One region of the Streptomyces sp. NPDC085927 genome, then DNA from elsewhere that is predicted to be linked to it. Evidence: riboswitches for the same ligand, from Rfam matches in the RefSeq annotation. Region 1 holds a riboswitch; each other region holds the start of a gene.

Region 1 (7,148 bases):
GAACCGAGCCCAATTTCGGTAAACCCCCTGTCATGGTGCACCGTTGGCGCTCTACCATCGGCTTATCCGTAGCAGGCTCCCCTCCGTTTCTGCCCAACGGCTCGTCAGCATGCCGAGTCACAAGCCCTACGGAGCATCGGGGGATGCACATGAACAGCGTTCCGCAGCATCTGTTGACCGAGGACCGCCAGGATTACGCGCGGGTTCTCGATGAGGTGCTGCGCTCCGCACCACAACGCCCGGAACTGGCCGCTGTCGGACAACGGCTCACCTCCGAACAACTACGCACGATGGCGCTCAACGCCACCGCGATCATCACGGTGGCCGCGGCAACCGAGTACCAGCACTACACCAAGGTCCGCGAGGAACTGCGCCGGCCACCGGCGTCGTCCACCCCGTCCACCCGGGCGTCCGGCTCCTCCGAGCCGGGGCCGGAGACGGTGGGGCTCGCCACCACCATGGGAGAGGTCGCCGAGACCGCCGGCGCGGGCGCCGTCGCCGTCGTCGCCGTCCTGGCACCTGTTCTGGCCGGCACCGCGGCCGCGATATTCCTGCTCGTCGGTTACGTCCTGCGCATGCTCGATCCCAGCGCGGCCTTCGCCCGGACCATGCTCACCACGGGCTGGACATTCGGTGCCGTGACCGCGGTCGCCATCCTGGTCGCCGCGGTGGGCCTGCTGCTGACTGCCCTGCGCAACAAGCCCTCGGCCCGGAGCGGGCCGTACGGCGAAGCCGACAAGGAGCTGACCCTGGCCAGGGAGGCCTGGCACGAGGCACTGCGGGAGCAGGGGATCGTCCCGTTCCTGCGGGACGCGCTCGCCGACCCGGGTACGGCGGCCGCACTGCATTACGCGCCGCCGTCCGAACCGGCCGGTCGCATCCCGCATCTCGGCTACGACCGGCCGGGGTTCACCAGCCCCGGCGAGGGTACGAACCGCGGCCGGCGGCCGAGCTACTCGAGCCCGGACTACAGCAGCCCGGACTTCGGAGGACCGGAACACAAGCCCGAGTAACCGGAACAACCGGACAAGCCGGCCCCACCGGAGCCGGCCCCGCCGGACGGACCGAAGCATGCGGACGGCCCAGCCGTCGGCTTGCGCTCCCTCACCGGCGGAGCCTGCCCCAGAGGCTCCGCGCCGAGGGGCGTGAGCCGGGGCCGGGGTTGTCCGGGGCTCACGCCCCACGCCCGTACAGGCCTGGGCAGTGGTCGTCAGGGACGGAGAATGCCCGCCCGGCCCGCTGCGGTGATCCACTGGGGGAACTCGGACAGCAGGCGGTCGTACAACTCCGGGTCCGGCACGGTGCCGATGTCGTCGACGGCGAAGAACCCGACGTTGTCGACGCGTCGTCCGGTCAGCGTGTCGAACCGCTCCAGCACGCCGTAGTTCGCCCGGCCAAGGCCCACGAACTGCCAGAAGATCGGTTCCTCCACCGCCTCGCGGAGCTCCCGCTCGATCTCGGCATTCCGGTAGACACCACCGTCGGAGAAGAACAGCACGAGCGTCGGGGCCGCCGCGGGACTGTCCCTGACGAACGAGCGGACCTCGGCGATGACCTTCTGTTCCTCGTTCTGGATGCCGACCTCCCGCATGTCGGCCTGACGCGGGTCCAGCCCCTTCTTCCGCCCGCGCCGGAAGAGGCTCATCTCTCCCACCCGTACGTGCAGCCGGAGCCATTCGGGCAGCTCGCCCAGCCGCAGGTCCGGCAGCCGTGCCGGATTCGAGGCGAACGTCCAGGCCTGCATCTCACCGTCGTCGTCCAGCTGCGCGGCAACCGCGGCCATGCGTTCGACGACGTCCGCCACCACCCCCTTGGAGTACAGGAAGGACATGGAACCGGAGGCGTCCAGCACGAGGATGACGCGCGCGGTGACCCCGGCGGCTCCGTGCTTGCGCAGGCTGACCGCCACCTGCTCCTTACGCAGTGACAGCCGCTTGCGCATGTCCACCGGCAGCCGCTCCTCACCCTTGGTGAGCCGCGGAGCGGCCGACGGGCCGGAAGAGGGGACGGAGGACGGGGGCACCGGGGCGGAGGCGGCCGGCGCGACCGAGGGCCGGGACGGGGTGGTGGGTACCGCGGGCGGGACGACTGGCGGCACTGCGGCCGCGGCAGGGGGCGTCGTCACGCCGGGTGCCGTGGTGGAGCCGGCAGCCGCCGTGGAGTCCGCTGCCGCCGGGGGAGCGTCGTCCACGGTGATACCGAAGTCGGTGGCCAGCCCCGCGAGCCCCGTGTCGTACCCCTGCCCCACCGCGCGGAACTTCCACTTTCCCTGCCGCCGGTACAGCTCGCCCCCGATGAACGCGGTCTCCGTCCCGGCCACCATGTCGAACCGCGCGATCTCGGCCCCCGTACCGGCGTCGAGCAGCCTGAGCACCAGTCCCGGCACCTGGCCGAACGTCCCGCCGTCGGACGACGCGCACAGCACGACTCGCTCGACGGCCGGTTCCAGCCGGCGCAGGTCCACCTCGACCGTGTCGGTCGCGGCGCCGGCGGCGCTCCGCTTCCCCAGGTGCGTCACGGCGCCGGAGGTGTGCCGCGGCTGGTTGTAGAAGACGAAGTCTCCGTCGTCCCGCACCCGCCCGCCCTCCGTGAGCAGCAGAGCCGACCCGTCGATGTCGGGCACACCGGTCCCGGCGGCCCAAGCGAGCTCGACGCGCACCACCTGGGCGTCGACGGGAAGGTTGGACCCCTTGCTCATTGATCTCGCTGTCATGACATCCAGTCTGCCGACCCATCCGCCCGGGAGAGGAGAGGGCGGGCCCGAACGGCCCGCCCCTTTGTTCCTTCGGTCCGCTCGTTCGTTCAGTCCGTCAACGGCAGGTACACACGGTTGCCCGCCTCGGCGAACTCCTTCGACTTCCGCAGCATCCCCTCGGCGATCTCCTCGGCCGACGCACCCTCCGCCGAGGTCCCGCCGAACCGCTCCGTGATGCTCCGGCTGATCTTCATGGAGCAGAACTTCGGCCCGCACATCGAGCAGAAGTGCGCCGTCTTCGCGGGCTCCGCCGGAAGCGTCTCGTCGTGGAACTCCCGTGCCGTGTCCGGGTCGAGAGCCAGGTTGAACTGGTCCTCCCACCGGAACTCGAAGCGCGCGTCGGACAGGGCGTCGTCCCACTCCTGTGCCCCCGGATGCCCCTTGGCGACGTCGGCGGCATGGGCGGCGATCTTGTAGGTGATGACGCCGGTCTTGACGTCGTCGCGGTCCGGCAGGCCCAGGTGCTCCTTGGGCGTGACGTAGCAGAGCATGGCCGTACCCCACCAGGCGATCATCGCCGCACCGATACCGGAGGTGATGTGGTCGTACGCGGGCGCGACGTCCGTCGTCAGCGGGCCGAGCGTATAGAACGGGGCTTCATCGCAGATCTCCTGCTGAAGGTCGATGTTCTCCTTGATCTTGTGCATCGGGACATGCCCCGGGCCCTCGATCATGGTCTGCACATTCAAACGCCTGGCGATCCGGTTGAGTTCCCCGAGCGTGCGCAACTCCGCGAACTGCGCCTCGTCGTTGGCGTCGGCGATCGAACCCGGCCGGAGACCGTCACCGAGCGAGTACGTGACGTCGTACGCCGCGAGGATCTCGCAGAGTTCCTCGAAGTTCTCGTACAGGAACGACTCCTTGTGGTGCGCCAGGCACCACGCCGCCATGATCGAGCCGCCGCGCGAGACGATGCCCGTCTTGCGGTGGGCGGTGAGCGGCACGTACGCCAGCCGTACGCCCGCGTGGACCGTCATGTAGTCCACACCCTGTTCGGCCTGCTCGACGACGGTGTCCTTGTAGATCTCCCAGGTCAGCTCCTCGGCCCTGCCGTCGACCTTCTCCAGCGCCTGGTAGAGCGGCACGGTGCCGATGGGGACGGGGGAGTTGCGCAGCACCCACTCCCGGGTGGTGTGGATGTTGCGGCCGGTGGACAGGTCCATGACCGTGTCGGCGCCCCAGCGGGTCGCCCAGGTCATCTTCTCCACCTCCTCCTCGATGGAGGAGGTCACCGCGGAGTTGCCGATGTTGGCGTTGACCTTCACCAGGAACCGCTTGCCGATGATCATCGGCTCGGCCTCCGGGTGGTTGACGTTGGCGGGCAGCACCGCGCGGCCTGCCCCGATCTCCTCACGCACGACCTCCGGCGATACGTTCTCCCGGATGGCCACGTACTCCATCTCGGGCGTGACCTCACCGCGGCGCGCGTACGCCAGCTGCGTGACCGCCCCGCCCTCGCGGCCCCGGCGCGGCTGACGGGGCCGGCCCGGGAACACCGCGTCGAGATTGCGCAGTCCACCGCGCGGAGAGGTGTGCCTGATCCCGTCGTCCTCGGGACGGACCGGACGGCCCGCGTACTCCTCGGTGTCACCGCGCGCGATGATCCAGTTCTCCCGCACCGGCGTCAGCCCTCTGCGCACATCGGTGACGACCAGGGGGTCGGTGTACGGGCCCGAGGTGTCGTACAGCGTGACCGACTGCCCGTTGGTGAGGTGCACCTGACGGACCGGCACCCGCAGGTCGGGGCGTGTGCCCTCGACGTACGCCTTGTGCCAGCCGATGGACTTCCCGGCCTCCTCCCCCGCCGACGCTTCCGTCGGATTCTGAGTGGAGACAGGCGTGCGTGCATCCTTGTTGGTCATGAGACCTACTCCCTACGCCGGCATTACCCGGTAACAGGTTCAGCGGTCGGCGCAGCGGCTTCCGTCTGTCGACGTTCCGTGTGAAACATCACTCGGACAAGTGGTGTTTCATGTGAAACATCGCTGGGACGGAGGTCAGCGCCCTCTCAGCCCGGTGCTCCGAGCTCCCGCGTGTACAAAAAGGTGCCTCCACGCTAGCGGGAATCCTGGCGCGGTGAACAGAGGGCCTTCATTGTTCTTGCGATGATCAGGCGGTGACCTCGACGCAACCTCCCCCGTACCCGCCGCCCGAACCGTCACGTGGCCCCGGCGCCCGAATCGGCGGCGGCCGTGGCAGAGGACCCGCAGCCGGCACCGGCCCGGGCCATGGGGGCGTTCAGGGAGACGGCCCCGGCTCCGAAGACTGGTTCGGGCGTGGACACGGCCCCGGCGAGGCGCCGGCGACACAGAACCACCTGCCCGGCCCTGGAGGCCCTGGTTCCAGAGGCTCCGACGGGCCCACCGGCCCGGGGCCCGTAAACCCGGCTTTCGGACCACCCGGTCGGGCTCCCGGGCCCGGCGCGGGCCGGCCGGGCCCGGGCCATGGACAGGGGCAAGAAGGGCAGGGGCAAGGTCGAGCCCGCGGCCGGGACCACGGTCCGGGTCATGCCCACAGCCCGGGCCTCGGTGCCGGCGGCCGTGGACGTGGCCCGAACTCCGGCGACGGCCCGAATTCGGGCGGCGGGCACGGCGGTCCGCCTCCGGGCGGCGGGCACGGGCATGGTCCGGGCGACGACGGTGGGCACGGCCACGCGCACGGGCACAGTCACAGCCACGGTCCGGCCGCTCCCGTCTCGAAGCACCTGCGCAAGGTCATCGCGGCGGTCCTCATCCCGTTCGGCGCGGCGGTGCTGATCGGCCTCGCGGTGCTGTGGCCGGGTGGCACGCCCGATCACGAACGGACCGGCGTCGGTTTCGACCGGCAGACGCAGCAGGCCACGGTCACCAAGGTGGTCGAGGTGAGCTGTTCGTCCGTCAACGCGTCCGGGGGCGTCCCGACCGGTGACACCTCGACGGCCGAGGGGTCCTCCGCTCAGCAGCAGGCGGACGGCACGTGCAAGAAAGCGACGATCCGGGTCGACACCGGCGACGATGTGGGCCGCACCTTCACCGAGATCGTGCAGCCGGACCAGTCACGGCAGCTGAGCGAGGGCCAGGAGGTCGTGGTCGCCTACGAGCCCTCCGCACCGAAGGACCTCCAGTACTCGGTGGCGGATGTGAACCGGCGCGTACCGCTGGGCCTGCTCGCCGGCATTTTCGCGGTCGCCGTCGTCGCTGTCGGACGGCTGCGCGGTGTGATGGCACTGGTCGCGCTGGCGGTCAGTTTCCTGGTGCTGAACTTCTTCATCCTGCCCGCGATCCTGCAGGGTTCGAACCCCCTGGTCGTGGCGGTGGTAGGGGCGAGCGCCATCATGCTGCAGGCCCTGTATCTCTGCCACGGACTGTCGGCGCGCACCTCCGTGGCCGTTCTCGGCACCCTGATCTCGTTGTTGCTGATCGGTTTTCTGGGCTCGGTCTTCATCAGCTGGGCGGCGCTGACCGGCGACACCGACGACAACACCGGTCTGATCCACGGCCTTTACCCGGACATCGACATGAGCGGCCTGCTGCTGGCCGGTGTCATCATCGGATCGCTCGGTGTGCTCGATGACGTGACGGTCACGCAGACGTCGGCCGTATGGGAATTGCACGAGGCCAACCCGTCGATGGGCTGGCGCGGGCTGTATCGCGCGGGCATCCGCATCGGCCGCGACCACATCGCGTCCGTCGTCAATACTCTGGTGCTCGCCTACGCGGGCGCCGCGCTGCCCTTGCTGCTGCTGTTCTCCATCGCGCAGAGCAGCGTGGGCACGGTCGCCAACAGCGAGCTGGTGGCGGAGGAGATCGTGCGTACGCTGATCGGCTCGATCGGTCTGGTGGCTTCAGTGCCGGTCACCACGGTGCTGGCCGCCCTGGTGGTCTCGGCCGACCGCCCGGCCGCGCAGGCGGCGGCCGAGGAAGGCGTCCGGTCGGCTCCGGCACGCGGCGGTCGGGGCAGGCGCCGGAAGCGCTGACCCCGCGGCGCCGGTCCGCGCGCCGCCGACTTCCGATCGTCCGCGGCCGCTCTCCCGGCAACCCGCCCTCCGGCAGTCGGTAGTCGGTAGTCGGTAGTCAACCGTCGACCACCGTCTGCCGTCTGCCGGTCAATCCGGCACCGAATCCGCTCGGTCACCACTGCGGAAGCGTTCCTGCATGATCTGGCGGAACACGGTGAAGGGTTCCGCCACAGGATGGCCGGATGCGGAACGCCTCAACCGGCGCTCTGCTCCGCCAGGATGCGGTCCAGTGCGTCGTCGAGATGGGCGTCGAAGTCGGCGAGCGCCCCCTCCTGGCCCAGCGGTACCAGTTTGTCGGTGCGATCGAGGAAGGCCACGAGGGGCGCCGTGGACGAACGGAACAGCGCGTGGTCACCTCCGACCTGAAGCCGGATCAGCACCTCGCCCAGGGCGTCG
Region 2 (7,148 bases), on a different contig from region 1:
CGAGGGCCTGCTGGGCGCGGTCGGGTTCGCCATGGTGGCGGGTGCGCTGTGCATGCAGTTCCTGATCGACGACGGCACCTGGTGGCAGGGGCTGCTGCTCGGGCTCGCGGTCTCGGTCAGCGCCACCCTCGGCGACCTGGGCGAGTCCATGATCAAGCGGGACCTCGGCATCAAGGACATGGGCACCCTGCTGCCCGGTCACGGCGGCATCATGGACCGCCTGGACTCCCTGCTGCCGACGGCGCCGGTGGTGTGGCTGCTGCTGGTGGTCTTCGTCGGGTCCGGGTGAGGGAAGGTCACGGCGCCGCGCGGCGCCGGCCGCACAGGGACACAGCAGGACCGCCCGGACTCCCTGCTGCCGACGGCCTCGGTGGCCGGCTGCCGGTGGTCTTCGTCGGGAGCTGACCCGGTCGGCCCCGGCACCCTTCGAGCCCCCGCGCCCTGTCGGACGCGGGGGCTCGCGCCGTCCTGGAAGGGCTTTGCCGGAGAGACTTCGGCAGGACGTCCCAGGCGGTCCGGGGCCCCGCGGCCGGTCCGCGCGGTCACCCCAATGGATCTGCGACACTGGTACAGCCATGCCTAAGCCCGGAGAACTGACCTTTGTCGCGCCGCGCGGATCCAAGAAGCCGCCGCGGCACCTTGCCGACCTCACGCCCGCCGAGCGCAAGGAGGCGGTCGCAGCGGCCGGTGAGAAGCCGTTTCGGGCCAAGCAGCTCTCGCAGCACTACTTCGCGCGGTACGCGCACGATCCGGAGCAGTGGACCGACATTCCCGCCGGGTCCCGGGCCAAGCTGCGGGAGGCGCTGCTTCCCGAGCTGATGACGGTCGTCCGGCATCTGTCCACCGACCAGGGCACCACCCGCAAGACGCTGTGGAAGATGTTCGACGGAACCCTCGTCGAGTCGGTGCTCATGCGGTACCCGGACCGGGTGACGATGTGCATCAGCTCGCAGGCGGGCTGTGGCATGAACTGCCCGTTCTGCGCGACCGGGCAGGCCGGTCTCGACCGGAACCTGTCCACCGCGGAGATCGTGCACCAGATCGTGGACGGGATGCGGTCGCTGCGGGACGGGGAGGTTCCCGGCGGACCGGCACGGCTGAGCAACATCGTCTTCATGGGGATGGGCGAGCCGCTCGCCAACTACAACCGGGTCGTGGGCGCCATCCGCCGCCTGACCGACCCCGAGCCGGACGGCCTCGGGCTGTCCCAGCGCGGGATCACCGTGTCGACGGTCGGGCTCGTGCCGGCGATCAACCGGTTCTCCGACGAGGGCTTCAAGTGCCGCCTGGCCATCTCCCTGCACGCGCCCGACGACGAACTGCGCGACACCCTCGTCCCGGTGAACACGCGGTGGAAGGTGCGCGAGGTCCTGGACTCCGGGTTCGAGTACGCGGCCAGGTCCGGGCGGCGGCTGTCCATCGAGTACGCGCTGATCCGGGACATCAACGACCAGGCGTGGCGCGGTGACCGGCTCGGGCGGCTGCTCAGGGGCAAGCCGGTGCACGTCAACCTGATCCCGCTCAACCCGACGCCCGGTTCCCAGTGGACCGCCTCGCGGCCCGAGGACGAGAAGGCGTTCGTGGACGCGATCGCCGCGCACGGTGTGCCGGTGACGGTCCGGGACACCCGTGGACAGGAGATCGACGGGGCCTGTGGTCAGCTCGCCGCGAGCGAGAGGTAGCCTGGCCGGCACAAGGACGACAACTGCATACCGGGTAACCACACGTTCATTTTCCGACAGGGGAGCGCCACAGCGCTGAGAGTGCGGCATCGGCCGCAGACCCTCCGAACCTCGCCCAGGTCATTCTGGGTAGGGAGATCGGTCATCACTCGAGCTGTTGCGCCCTGCCCGGGACACCTGTGAGGGGTCCCGGGCAGGGCCGCGTCTCTTCCTGGTCACCCCCAGGAGGAAAAAACCGGTGAACATCACCAAGAAGGTCACGATCCTGGCCCTCGGGCTGGGCCTGGTCACGCTGTCCGCCTGCGGCTCGTCCGACGGCGGAGGCAGGAGCGACGGCGGGTCGAAGACCGTGACCCTCGTCAGCCACAACTCGTGGGCCGCGTCCAAGGACGTCGTCGCCGCCTTCGAGAAGGAGTCCGGCTACAAGCTCAGGGTCCTGGAGGACGGCGACGCCGGGCAGGCCGTCAACAAGGCGATCCTGACCAAGGACAACCCCCAGGGCGACGTCTTCTTCGGCGTGGACAACACCCTGCTGTCCCGAGCCCTCGACAACGGGCTGTTCCAGCCGTACGAGGCGAAGGACTCCGACTTCGTCCTTCCCGGGCTCCGGGCCACCGGGGCCGGCCACCGGGTCACGCCCGTCGACACCGGTGACGTCTGCGTCAACTACGACAAGGAGTGGTTCAGCGAGCGCGACCTGGCCCCGCCGCGGACCTTCGACGACCTGATCAAGCCCGAGTACAAGAACCTCCTCGTCACCGAGAACGCCTCCACCTCCTCGCCCGGCCTCGGCTTCCTGCTCGGCACCGCCGCGAAATACGGCGACGAAGGCTGGACGGATTACTGGAAGAAGCTCAAGGCCAACGGCGTGAAGGTGGTCGACGGCTGGGAGCAGGCCTACAACGAGGAGTTCTCCGGCTCGGCCGGCGGCAAGCAGGCCAAGGGCGACCGGCCGCTGGTGGTGTCCTACGCCTCCTCCCCGCCCGCCGAGGTGATCTACGCCGACCCGAGGCCGAAGACCGCTCCCACCGGTGTCGCCGACGGCACCTGCTTCCGCCAGGTCGAGTACGCGGGGCTGCTCAGCAACGCGAAGAACCCCGAGGGCGGGAAGGCACTGCTCGACTTCCTGCTCACCAAGGAGTTCCAGGACGACATGCCGCTGAACATGTTCGTCCACCCGGTGCGCGAGGGCGCCCAGGTGCCCGAGGACTTCGCGAAGTACGGTCCGCAGGCCAAGAACCCCGAGACCATGGACCCGGCGAAGATCGCCGACCACCGTGACCAGTGGGTCAAGTCGTGGACCTCGCTCGTACTGAAGTGAGCCGAGCCGCGGCGAGGCGGCGTGGGACCGCGGCGCGGCTCGGTCTGATGGCCGTGCCCGTCGCGTTCTTCGCCGTCTTCTTCGCCTACCCCGTCACCGCGATCGTCGCGCGAGGACTGAAGACCGACGGGGTCTGGCAGATCGGGCGGATCGGGGAGGTGCTGGCGCAGTCCGACGTCCGGCAGGTGCTGTGGTTCACCACCTGGCAGGCGCTGGTCTCCACCGCCCTCACCCTCCTGATCGCCCTGCCCGGTGCGTACGTCTTCGCCCGCTTCGACTTCCCCGGCAAACAGCTGCTGCGGGCCGTGGTCACCGTCCCGTTCGTGCTGCCGACGGTCGTCGTCGGTACGGCGTTCATGGCGCTCGTGGGGCGCGGCGGGCTCCTCGACGAGCTGTGGGGTCTGCGGCTGGACACCACCGTGTGGGCGATCCTGCTGGCGCACGTCTTCTTCAACTACGCCGTCGTCGTGCGCACCGTCGGCGGACTGTGGGGACAGCTCGACCCGCGGCAGGAGGAGGCCGCGCGGATGCTCGGCGCCTCCCGGTTCACGGCCTGGCGGACCGTCACGCTGCCCGCCCTGGCGCCCGCCGTGGCCGCCGCCGCGCTGATGGTCTTCCTGTTCACCTTCACCTCGTTCGGTGTGGTGCAGATCCTCGGCGGGCCCACCTTCGCCACCCTGGAAGTGGAGATCTACCGGCAGACGTCGGAGATCTTCGACCTGTCCACCGCCGCCGTCCTGACGATGATCCAGTTCGTCGCGGTGGGCGCGATCCTCGCCCTGCACGCCTGGACCGTACGGCGGCGGGAGACCGCGCTGCGGCTGGTGGACGCCTCCCAGACCGCGCGGCGGCCGCACGGCACCGGGCAGTGGGCGCTGCTCGCCGGGGTCGTCGCCACCGTCGCCGTCCTGCTGCTCCTGCCGCTCGTGGTGCTGGTGGAACGGTCCTTCGGCGACGCGGGCCTCGGCCACTACCGGGCGCTGACCCGCGACGACGGGGGCGTGTTCCTGGTAGCGCCGATCGAGGCGGTCGGCAACTCCCTGCGGTACGCGGTCGCGGCCACCGTCATCGCCGTGGTGATCGGAACCCTGGCGTCCGTCGCGCTCACCCGGCGGGACGCGGGACCGCTGGTGCGGGGCTTCGACGCCCTGCTGATGCTGCCGCTCGGGGTGTCCGCCGTGACCGTCGGCTTCGGGTTCCTGCTCGCCCTCGACGAGCCGCCGCTGGACCTGCGTTCCTCCTGGATCCTGGTACCGCTCGCGCAGGCACTGGTCGGTGTCCCCTTCGTCGTACGGACCATGCTGCCCGTGCTGCGGGCCGTGGACACGCGGCTGCGGGAGGCGGCGGCGGTGCTCGGGGCGTCGCCGTGGCGGGTGTGGCGGGAGGTGGACCTGCCGATGGTGCGACGGGCCGTACTCGTCGCGGCGGGGTTCGCCTTCGCCGTGTCGCTGGGGGAGTTCGGGGCGACGGTGTTCATCGCGCGGCCGGACAACCCGACACTGCCGGTGGCCGTGGCACGGCTGCTGGGCCGGCCGGGGGAGCTCAACTACGGGCAGGCGATGGCCCTGTCGACGATTCTGATGATCGTGTGCGCGGTGGCGCTGCTGCTCCTCGAGCGGCTGCGGACCGACAGATCCGGGGAGTTCTAGATGCTGTTGAGCCTCGAGGGTGCCACCGTCCGCTTCGGCGGGCGCGCGGTGCTGGACGCCGTGGATCTCCAGGTCGCCGAGCACGAGACCGTGTGCGTGCTCGGGCCCAGCGGCAGCGGCAAGTCCACCCTGCTGCGGGCGGTGGCCGGACTGCAGCCCCTCGACGCGGGACGGATCTCGCTCGCCGGGCGCGACCAGGCGGGCGTGCCCGCACACCGGCGCGGGGTCGGGCTGATGTTCCAGGACCACCAGCTGTTCCCGCAGCGGGACGTGGGCGGCAACGTGGCCTTCGGGCTGCGGATGCACGGTGCGTCTCGCAGGGAACAAGCAGACCGGGTAAGGGAGTTGCTGGAGCTCGTCGGACTGCCCGGGGCGCGGGAGCGGGCCGTGGCCGCCCTGTCCGGCGGAGAGCAGCAGCGCGTCGCGCTGGCCCGCGCGCTGGCACCCAGCCCTCGGCTGCTGATGCTCGACGAGCCGCTCGGCCAGCTCGACCGCTCGCTCCGGGAGCGGCTCGTCGTCGAACTACGGGAGCTGTTCGGCCGGCTGGGCACCACCGTGCTCGCCGTGACGCACGACCAGGGTGAGGCATTCGCCCTGGCCGACCGGGTCGTGGTGATGCGGGACGGGCGGATCGCCCAGTCCGGTACGCCACTCGAGGTGTGGCAGCGCCCGGCCGACGCGTTCGTGGCCCGCTTCCTCGGCTTCGAGAACGTGGCCGAGGCGACGGTCACCGCGGACGTCGCGGTGACGCCCTGGGGCAAGATCCCGGTGCCGGCGGACGCCCCGCAGGGCACGCGCACCCTGCTGGTCCGGCCCGCCGGCGTCCGTCTGGTCCCGGACGGGGAGGGCCCGCGCTGCACCGTCACCGCGCGCACCTTCCGCGGCACCCATGTCGCCGTCCGCCTCCAGCCGGGGGACGGCGACGGGCCCCGCCTGGAGGCCGCCTGCGCCCTCCGGACGGCACCGGAGGTCGGGGACGAGGTCGGAGTGGAGTTCGACGCGGCCGAAATTGTCGTGCTCGGGTAAGCGTTCCTCTCTAGGGTGAGCGGCATGACACCCCTCGCGCACGACCGCTACTGTGACGAAATCGCCGACCAGGTAGGCCGGTTGCGGTCCGTGGTGACCTCGGGGGCCGATCTGGGCGGCACGGTGCCCACCACCCCGAAATGGTCGCTGGAGCAGCTCGTCCGGCATGTCGGCGGCGCGCTGCGCTGGGCCGCGCTGATGGTGCGCACCCGGGCCGGGGAGGAGATCCCCGAGGAGCGGGTGCCGGGATTCGACGGGCCCGGCGTGCGGGGCGAACCCGCCGCGCTGGACGCGTGGCTGGCCGAGTCCGGCGAACTGCTAGTCGAGGCGCTGCGGGAGGCCGGGCCGGACGCCGGGGTGTGGAGCTGGGCGGGAATCTGCAACGCCGGGTTCTGGGCCCGCCGTATGACGCACGAGATGACCGTGCACCGCGCGGACGCGACCCTCGCCGCCGGGCTGCCCTACGAGGTCGCGCCCGATGTCGCCGCCGACGCGATCGACGAGTGGCTGGAGATCGTGCAGTGGGCGCAGCGGACGCTGCCGGAGGACGCGGCCCGGGAGCTGCGCGGCCCGCACCGGAGCATCCATCTGCACGCCACCGACACCGGCCCGGAAGTGAACGCGGAATGGAGCATCGAGCTGACCGAGGAGGGCATCTCCTGGCACCGCGGCCACGAGAAGGCCACGGTCGCCCTCCGCGGCCCGCTCACCTCCGTGCTCCTCGCCTTCTACCGGCGACTGCCCCTCGACGCACCCGAGGTGGAGGTGCTGGGCGACCGGGAGCTGCTGGAGTTCTGGCTGGAACGGGCGACGTTCGGGTGAGGTGAACCACCGGGGGCGACGGCTCCGGCACGGCGATGGCCCGCCCCTTCCGGGACGGGCCACCACATCATGTCCTCGAGGCGTCAGCTGTCGCTGTTCGCCCCACGACGGCGCATGCCGAAGAAGACCGCACCGCCACCGACGGCGACCAGGGCCGCCGCGATACCGGCGATCAGGCCGGTGTTGGAGTCGGCGCCGGTCTCGGCGAGGTTCGACTCACCGACGGCGGGCGACGGAGCGTTGTCCGAGGTGTCCGCCGGAGCGGTGGTCTCGGGCTCGGACTCCGACGGAGTCGGCGTGCCGGGCTCCTCCTCGTCCTCGGGCGGGGTCGAGGCGGAGTCCGACGGCGTCGGAGCGGGCTCCGACGGAGCCGGGGGCTCCTCCTCTTCCTTGCAGGCCGTGGCCGGGGTGGTCAGGTTCGGCTTGATGTCCTCGTCCACGTAGGGCTTGGCCTTGACGTGGATGCGGTACTCCGCGTTGGGCTGCCAGTCCTCCTCGAAGGTGATGGTCACACCCTCGCGGGAACCCTTGACGACCTGCTCGCCGATCTTCTTCTCGTCGGCACCGTTGTTCTCCAGGAACACGGTGACGGTGGCGGGCACGCCCGCCGGGTCGACGTCGGTGACGGTGATGACACCCTTGTCACCG
Region 3 (7,148 bases), on a different contig from region 1:
GGCGGGCGCGCGGGGCGGTGCCTGCGGCGGTGTCGGGCATGCGGGAGTCCCCCTGTGTGTAGGTGGCGTCCGGGCCGGCCGCGCGCGGGGCAGGCCCGGTGGGTCGTCGGCGGATGCCCCACGGCCCGTCGGGGCCGGCGGAGCACACGCCGCAACGGACCCTATGCCGCCGCGGCGACCGGGAGACCGGCCGCGGGCGGCCCGGCGGCCGCCCGGACCGCCGGGCCTTCCCGGCGCCCTGGGGCAGCGGCGCCGGGTGGCGGTTTCATGGCCGGCTGTACCCGCACGGGCGCGGCACGCGAAGAGGTGCGTACCGGTGCTTGTGCGGGTCCCGGCGTGCCGTCCCGGGGTCAGACGGCGAGCGCCTGGGCGCGGCGCTTCACCTCCGTGCCGCGGTTCTCGCTCAGTGCCTGCGCGGGCGTGCCCGGCAGGCTCTCGTCGGGGGTGAAGAGCCATTCCAGCATCTCTTCGTCCGTGAAGCCGTCGTCCCGCAGGAGCGTCAGGGTCCCGGAGAGGCCCTTGACGACCTTGTCCTCGTCGATGAAGGCGGCGGGGACGTGCAGTGCGCGGTTCTCACCTCGGCGTACGGCGATGAGCTGGCCTTCCTTGACCAGTTGCCGGACGCGCGTCACCTCGACGCCGAGCATCTCGGCGATGTCGGGAAGGGTGAGCCAGGCGGGGACGAGAGCATCGATCTTTGCGTCAATCTCGGTCACGGGACAAGCCTGCCATCTGGCACCGACAGCCGGAAGCCGGACCCCTCCACCTGGGCGGACGTTCAACCCGGACGACTGGATCCTCGGACTGCCGGCCGGGTGACCGGAGGCCGGGAGACCGGGAGACCGGGAAACCGGGAAACCGGGAAACCAAAAGCTCACGCCTTCGCCGACTTCAGGGGTCGTGCCGGGTCGGCCAGCAGCGTCTCGTCCATCACCGTGCCCGCCTCGATCAGCCGGCGCCCCTGGGCCAGGTCGCGGGGGCGGCCCACCGCCAGCAGCGCGACCAGCCGGGACGCGCGGAGCCAGCAGACCGTCCACGCCGGGCCGTCGGCCTCCCCGCGCCACACCGTCCGGTCGGCGTCCGCGTGGTGTCCGGCGTACTGGACGAAGCGTCCGAACTGCTCGGACCAGAAGTACGGCACCGGGTCGTACACCGCCGGGGGCTCACCGGTGGCCGACCCGATGATGTTCGCCGCGACCGTGCGCGGGCCCTGGAGGGCGTTGTCCCAGTGATGCACCAGCAGGCGTTCGCCGTACCGCCTCGAGGGGAAGGACGCGCAGTCGCCCACCGCGTACACGTCCGGCACGGAGGTCGTCAGGCGGGCGTCGGCGACCACCTCGCCGTGCTCGCCGAGCTCGACCCCCGAGCCGGCCAGCCAGGCGGTGGCGGGGCGGGCGCCGATACCGACGACGACGGCGTCCGCGGGCAGCCGCGAGCCGTCGTCGAGCACCACCGCGCCGGGTTCGACGCGCTCCACGCGCGCGTGCGTCCGCAGCACCACTCCCGCGTCGTCGTACCAGGCGGTCATCGGGGCGGTCGCCTCGGCGGGCAGCGCCTCGGCCAGCGGCCGGCCGGCGGCCTCCACGACGGTGACCGCGCAGCCCGCCTCGCGCGCCGCCGTGGCGAACTCCGCGCCGATCCAGCCGGCGCCGACGACCACGATGTCCTGCCGGCGCGCGAGCACCGGCCGCAGTCGTTCGACGTCGTCCAGGGTGCGCAGCAGATGGACGCCCGGAACCCCCTCCGCGCCCGGCAGCCGGACCGGTTCGGCGCCGGTCGCGACGACCAGGACGTCGTAGGGGACCGGCCCGGCCTCCGTGTCCAGCTCGTGGTCGGCGGGGCGCAGCCCGAACACCTCGCAGCCGAGCCGCAGTTCGATGCCGAGCGCCTCGAAGTCGACGTCGAAGGCGGAGTTCTCCGCCGTGCCGAGCAGCACCGCCTTGGACAGGGGCGGCCGGTCGTACGGCTGGTGGGGTTCGGCGCCGATCAGTGTCACGGTGCCGGTGAAGCCCTGCTCCCGGAGGGCGACGGCGGTCTGTACGCCGGCCATCCCGGCCCCCGTCACCACCACGCGCCGCGGTCCGGACGGTCCCCGTTCCTGCGTCTGCTCACTCACCTGATCACCATAGACACCCGTCCGGTGGCCGGTCAGTCCTCGGGAGCCGTGAGCTGTTCCACCACGCTGGTGCCGCTGCCCGGCTGCGACTCCCACTCCCAGGTCTCCTCCAGCCGCACCCGCCCGTCGGGCAGTTCCACGACCGTGGACCCGCAGTGTCCGCAGGAGGTGGTGCCGTCGCGCTTGAGCTGCACGTACCGGAAGTCCAGCCGGTCCCCCTCCCGGGTACCCACCAGGTGTCCGCGGACGACGTCACCGCCCGCGTACTCGGCCCAGATCTCGCCGTCCCGCTCGTGGTACGCGAACCGGGTGCGGGTTCCGACCTGGCCCGGCGCCTGGTCGGCGACGGGGGCGAGGACGAGACCGTCGAGCGAACCAGCCATGCGAAGACTCCCTACACGTTCGTTGATCCGGAGGCTAGGGTGGCCAACGTAAGACACTCGCGGGAGCCCGGACGCACCGGGCTGAGAGGGAGGCTGGCGGCCTCCGACCGTATGAACCTGATCCGGGTCATGCCGGCGAAGGGAGGGGCTGGACGCCCATGCCGCCCACACACACCTCGCAGCGCTCCCCCGACGTCCTCGTCGTCGGGGGCGGGATCATCGGCCTGGTCACGGCCTGGCGGGCCGCGCAGCGCGGGCTGTCCACGACCGTGCTGGACCCCGAGCCGGGTGCCGGCGCCGCCCGGGTGGCCGCCGGGATGCTGGCCGCCGTCACCGAACTGCACTACGGCGAGCAGACCCTGCTCGGTCTGAACCTCGCCTCCGCGCGCCGCTATCCCGACTTCGCGGCCGAGCTCACCGAGGCCGCCGGCCATGACCTCGGCTACCGCCGCTGCGGCACGCTCGCGGTCGCGCTGGACGCCGACGACCGCGCTCACCTGCGTGAACTGCACGTCCTGCAGCAGCGGTCCGGGCTCGACGCGCAGTGGCTGTCCGGACGGGAGTGCCGACGTCTGGAGCCGATGCTCGCACCGGGTGTGCGCGGCGGGCTGCGGGTGGACGGCGACCACCAGATCGACCCCCGGCGCCTGGCGGCCGCGCTGGTGACCGCCTGCGAGCGGGCGGGAGTGGAAGTGCGCCGCGCGTGGGCCGAGCGGCTCACCGTCGCCGGGGAGCGGGCCACGGGTGTGGTCACCGCCGACGGCACCGGGCTGAGCGCCGGGCAGGTGGTGCTCGCCGGGGGCAGCCTCAGCGGTCGGCTCGCGGGGATCCCGGCGGACGTGCTGCCTCCGGTACGTCCCGTGAAGGGGCAGGTGGTCCGGCTCGCGATGCCGGACCGGTTCGGCCCGTTCCTGAGCCGGACGGTACGCGCGGTGGTGCGCGGCAGCCATGTGTACCTGGTGCCGCGCGAGAACGGGGAGCTGGTGATCGGGGCGACCAGCGAGGAACAGGGCTGGGACACGACCGTCACCGCGGGCGGGGTGTACGAACTGCTGCGCGACGCCCACGCACTCGTCCCCGGGATCACCGAACTGCCGCTCACCGAGACCCGGGCCGGGCTGCGCCCCGGCTCCCCCGACAACGCGCCGCTGCTCGGCCCGTCCGCGCTGGCGGGGCTGGTCCTCGCGACCGGGCACCACCGCAACGGCGTACTGCTCACGCCGGTCACGGGCGACGTCCTGGCCGAGGTCCTGACCACCGGTGGGCTCCCGGCCGAGGCCCGCCCCTTCACCCCCCTGCGGTTCACCGCCGCCGCACTCACGGAGCAGCCCGCATGAACGATCCGGCGAATGCCACGACCGGCACCACCGTCACCGTCTCCGTCAACGGGGAGCCGCGCGAGGTGGCTTCCGGCACGGCGCTCGACGCGCTGGTCGCCACCCTGACCCCGGCTCCCTCCGGGGTGGCCGCCGCCCTCAACGAAACCGTCGTCCCGCGCGCGCGATGGCCGCTCACGTCCCTCTCCGAGGGGGACCGGGTGGAAGTCCTGACCGCCGTCCAAGGAGGCTGACCATGGCCGACGATCCGTTCGTTCTCGGCGGTACGTCCTTCACGTCCCGGCTGATCATGGGGACCGGCGGGGCGCCCAGCCTCGACGTGCTGGAGCGGGCGCTGGTGGCGTCCGGTACGGAGCTGACGACCGTCGCGATGCGGCGGGTGAACCCCTCGGTGCACGGCTCGGTCCTGTCGGTGCTGGAGAAGCTGGGCATCCGGGTGCTGCCGAACACGGCGGGCTGCTACACCGCCGGCGAAGCGGTGCTCACCGCGCGTCTCGCGCGGGAGGCGCTCGGCACCGACCTGGTCAAGCTGGAGGTCATCGCCGACGAGCGCACCCTGCTGCCGGACCCGATCGAGCTGCTGGAGGCGGCTCAGACGCTGGTCGACGACGGGTTCACGGTGCTGCCGTACACCAATGACGACCCGGTGCTGGCGCGGAAACTGGAGGACGCCGGCTGTGCGGCGATCATGCCGCTCGGGTCACCGATCGGGTCGGGGCTCGGCATCCGCAACCCGCACAACTTCGAGCTGATCACGCAGCACGCGCGCGTGCCGGTGATCCTGGACGCGGGCGCCGGTACGGCGTCGGACGCGGCGCTGGCGATGGAACTGGGGTGCGCGGGGGTGATGCTCGCCTCGGCGGTGACGCGGGCGCAGGAGCCGGTGCTGATGGCTGCCGCCATGCGCGGTGCGGTGGAGGCGGGGCGGCTGGCCCGGCGGGCGGGGCGGATCCCGCGGCGGCACTTCGCCGAGGCGTCGTCTCCCGCGGAAGGCCTCGCCGCGCTGGATCCGGAGCGGCCCGCGTTCTGAGGGGGCCGCCGTCGCCGGGTCGTTCTCCGCCCACGCACCGCCCGTTTCCGGTCGGCCGGGAGGCCGGGGCTTCTCGTGGGGGTGCGCCCGTGATCGCACCCGTCCCGGGCTGCGTGGGTTGCGTCACAGGTCGGCTGCAGTCGCGGACCGATCCGCGACGAAGCGGTCGGGGGTGTCGGCGGCTGCTCGTAGACTCGCTGCGTGGACACGACCCTTCAGGACCCTCTGGTCGGGCAGGTGCTCGACGGTCGGTATCGCGTCGAGGCGCGTATCGCGGTCGGCGGGATGGCCACGGTCTACCGGGCCGTGGACACCCGCCTCGACCGCGTGCTCGCGCTCAAGGTGATGCACCCGGCGCTCGCCGCCGACGGCTCCTTCGTCGACCGGTTCATCCGCGAGGCGAAGTCGGCGGCCCGTCTGGACCATCCGAACGTGGTGCAGGTCTTCGACCAGGGCACCGACCGGGGGTACGTGTACCTGGCGATGGAGTACATCGCCGGCTGCACCCTGCGGGACGTGCTGCGCGAGCGCGGGGCGCTGCAGCCGCGCGCCGCGCTGGACATCCTGGAGCCGATGCTGGCCGCGCTCGGTGCCGCGCACCGGGCCGGTTTCGTGCACCGTGACATGAAGCCGGAGAACGTCCTGATAGGGGACGACGGCCGGGTCAAGGTCGCCGACTTCGGCCTGGTCCGGGGCGTGGGCACGGTGACGAACACCACCGGCTCCGTGCTGGGCACGGTCTCCTACCTGGCACCGGAGCAGATCGAGAGCGGTACCGCCGACCCCCGCGTGGACGTCTACGCGTGCGGCATCCTGCTCTACGAGATGCTGACCGGCGAGCGGCCGCACGAGGGCGACTCCCCCGCGATCGTGCTCTACAAGCATCTGCACGACGACGTGCCGCCGCCGTCGGCCGTCGTCCCCGGTCTGGCGTACGGGCTGGACGAGCTGGTCGCGTCGGCGACCGCGCGCAACCCGGAGGTCCGTCCGTACGACGCGGTGGCGCTGCTCGCACAGGTCCGCGAGGCCCGCGGCGGCCTCGACGCGGCCGAGCTGGACGCGGTACCGCCCCAGGCGCTGTCGTCGGAGCACCACAACGCGGACGACCGTACGAGCGTCATCCCGCGCGCGCTGACCTCCCCCACGCCCGGCTTCGCCCGCGCGGGGGGACCCCCGTCCCGCCCGCTGCCCGTCGACGAGGACGACGGGCAGCGGGGGCACGGCGGCGGTGCCGACCCCCGCCACCGCACCAGCCGGCTCCGGACCCCGGCGCCGCTGCCGCCCCGGCGCGGACCGGGGCTGCGCGCTCCGGCGCTGCTGCGCGGCCCGATGACGATCGTCGTCGTGGTGCTGCTGGTCCTGGGGGCCGGAGCGGGCGTCTGGTACATCAACTCGGGCCAGTTCACCAAGGTCCCGCCGCTGCTGGCGAAGACCGAGAAGGAGGCCCGGGACCGGCTGGCGGAGGCCGGGCTGGACGTCGGCCGGGTCGAGGAGGCGTACAGCGACTCCGTGAAGCGGGGCACGGTGGTCCGTACGGACCCGGAGGCGGGCGCCCGTATCCGCGGCACCGACTCGGTCTCGCTGACCCTCTCCAAGGGGCCCGAGACCGTGAAGGTGCCCGATGCGGACGGCGTCGCGCTGGACAAGGCACGGTCCGCGCTGAAGAACGCGGGCCTGGAGCCGGGCATGGTCACCCGGGAGTTCAGCGAGGACGTGGCCAAGGGCTCCGTGGTCTCCACCCGGCCGGCGGGGGGCACCGAGGTCCGTGCGGGCTCGGCGGTGGCGCTCACCGTGAGCAAGGGCAACCCGGTGGACGTCCCCGACGTGACCGGCCAGGACCCGGCGGACGCGCGCGCCGCGCTGGAGGAGGCCGGCCTCGAGGTGGAGGTCGCCACCGGGCGGATCACCTCCGAGCACGACGCGGGCCGGGTGGCCCGGCAGAGCCCGGAGGCGGGCGACGAGGCCGTCGAGGGGGACACCGTGACGCTGACGCTGTCCAAGGGACCCGAGATGATCGAGGTTCCCGACGTGGTCGGCGACAGCGTGGACGAGGCCACGGAGACGCTGGAGGCGGCCGGGTTCCGGGTCGAGGAGGACCGCGGGCTGCTCGGCCTGTTCGGCGACACCGTCAAGGGTCAGTCCGTGGCGGGCGGGGACACCGCGCCCGAGGGCTCGACCATCACCCTCAAGATCCGCTGAGCCGTTGAGCCGCCGGCCCGGTGAGCTGCCGTTCCGTCGGTCCGGCGGCGGTCGCCGGGCGGCGGCATGACACCCTGGAGGGG

Evidence for each region. A riboswitch is a leader RNA that binds a small molecule or an ion and turns the genes downstream of it on or off. The one in region 1 is predicted to bind thiamine pyrophosphate.
Region 2: it holds a riboswitch for thiamine pyrophosphate, as region 1 does, so the genes downstream of both, ACIF80_RS31845 (thiamine ABC transporter substrate binding subunit) here and thiC (phosphomethylpyrimidine synthase ThiC) in region 1, are expected to answer to the same signal.
Region 3: it holds a riboswitch for thiamine pyrophosphate, as region 1 does, so the genes downstream of both, thiO (glycine oxidase ThiO) here and thiC (phosphomethylpyrimidine synthase ThiC) in region 1, are expected to answer to the same signal.

The regions. Positions count from the first base shown of each region.
Region 1 covers NZ_JBITSN010000006.1:470,819-477,966, forward strand. Annotated here, with positions in the region: gene ACIF80_RS19450 (hypothetical protein) at 144-1,013, shown strand; gene ACIF80_RS19455 (VWA domain-containing protein) at 1,211-2,713, opposite strand; gene thiC (phosphomethylpyrimidine synthase ThiC) at 2,803-4,617, opposite strand; TPP riboswitch at 4,610-4,798, opposite strand; gene ACIF80_RS19465 (YibE/F family protein) at 5,073-6,710, shown strand; gene ACIF80_RS19470 (SsgA family sporulation/cell division regulator) at 6,947-7,148, opposite strand, start outside.
Region 2 covers NZ_JBITSN010000017.1:60,275-67,422, reverse strand. Annotated here, with positions in the region: gene ACIF80_RS31855 (phosphatidate cytidylyltransferase) at 1-289, shown strand, start outside; gene rlmN (23S rRNA (adenine(2503)-C(2))-methyltransferase RlmN) at 576-1,682, shown strand; TPP riboswitch at 1,731-1,836, shown strand; gene ACIF80_RS31845 (thiamine ABC transporter substrate binding subunit) at 1,921-3,003, shown strand; gene ACIF80_RS31840 (ABC transporter permease) at 3,051-4,652, shown strand; gene ACIF80_RS31835 (ABC transporter ATP-binding protein) at 4,653-5,678, shown strand; gene ACIF80_RS31830 (maleylpyruvate isomerase family mycothiol-dependent enzyme) at 5,703-6,500, shown strand; gene ACIF80_RS31825 (LAETG motif-containing sortase-dependent surface protein) at 6,584-7,148, opposite strand, start outside.
Region 3 covers NZ_JBITSN010000002.1:561,344-568,491, reverse strand. Annotated here, with positions in the region: gene thiE (thiamine phosphate synthase) at 1-40, opposite strand, end outside; gene ACIF80_RS07540 (Rv2175c family DNA-binding protein) at 351-716, opposite strand; gene ACIF80_RS07535 (NAD(P)/FAD-dependent oxidoreductase) at 875-2,116, opposite strand; gene ACIF80_RS07530 (hypothetical protein) at 2,149-2,499, opposite strand; TPP riboswitch at 2,549-2,660, shown strand; gene thiO (glycine oxidase ThiO) at 2,658-3,836, shown strand; gene thiS (sulfur carrier protein ThiS) at 3,833-4,069, shown strand; gene ACIF80_RS07515 (thiazole synthase) at 4,072-4,866, shown strand; gene pknB (Stk1 family PASTA domain-containing Ser/Thr kinase) at 5,068-7,065, shown strand; gene ACIF80_RS07505 (deoxyribonuclease IV) at 7,148-7,148, shown strand, end outside.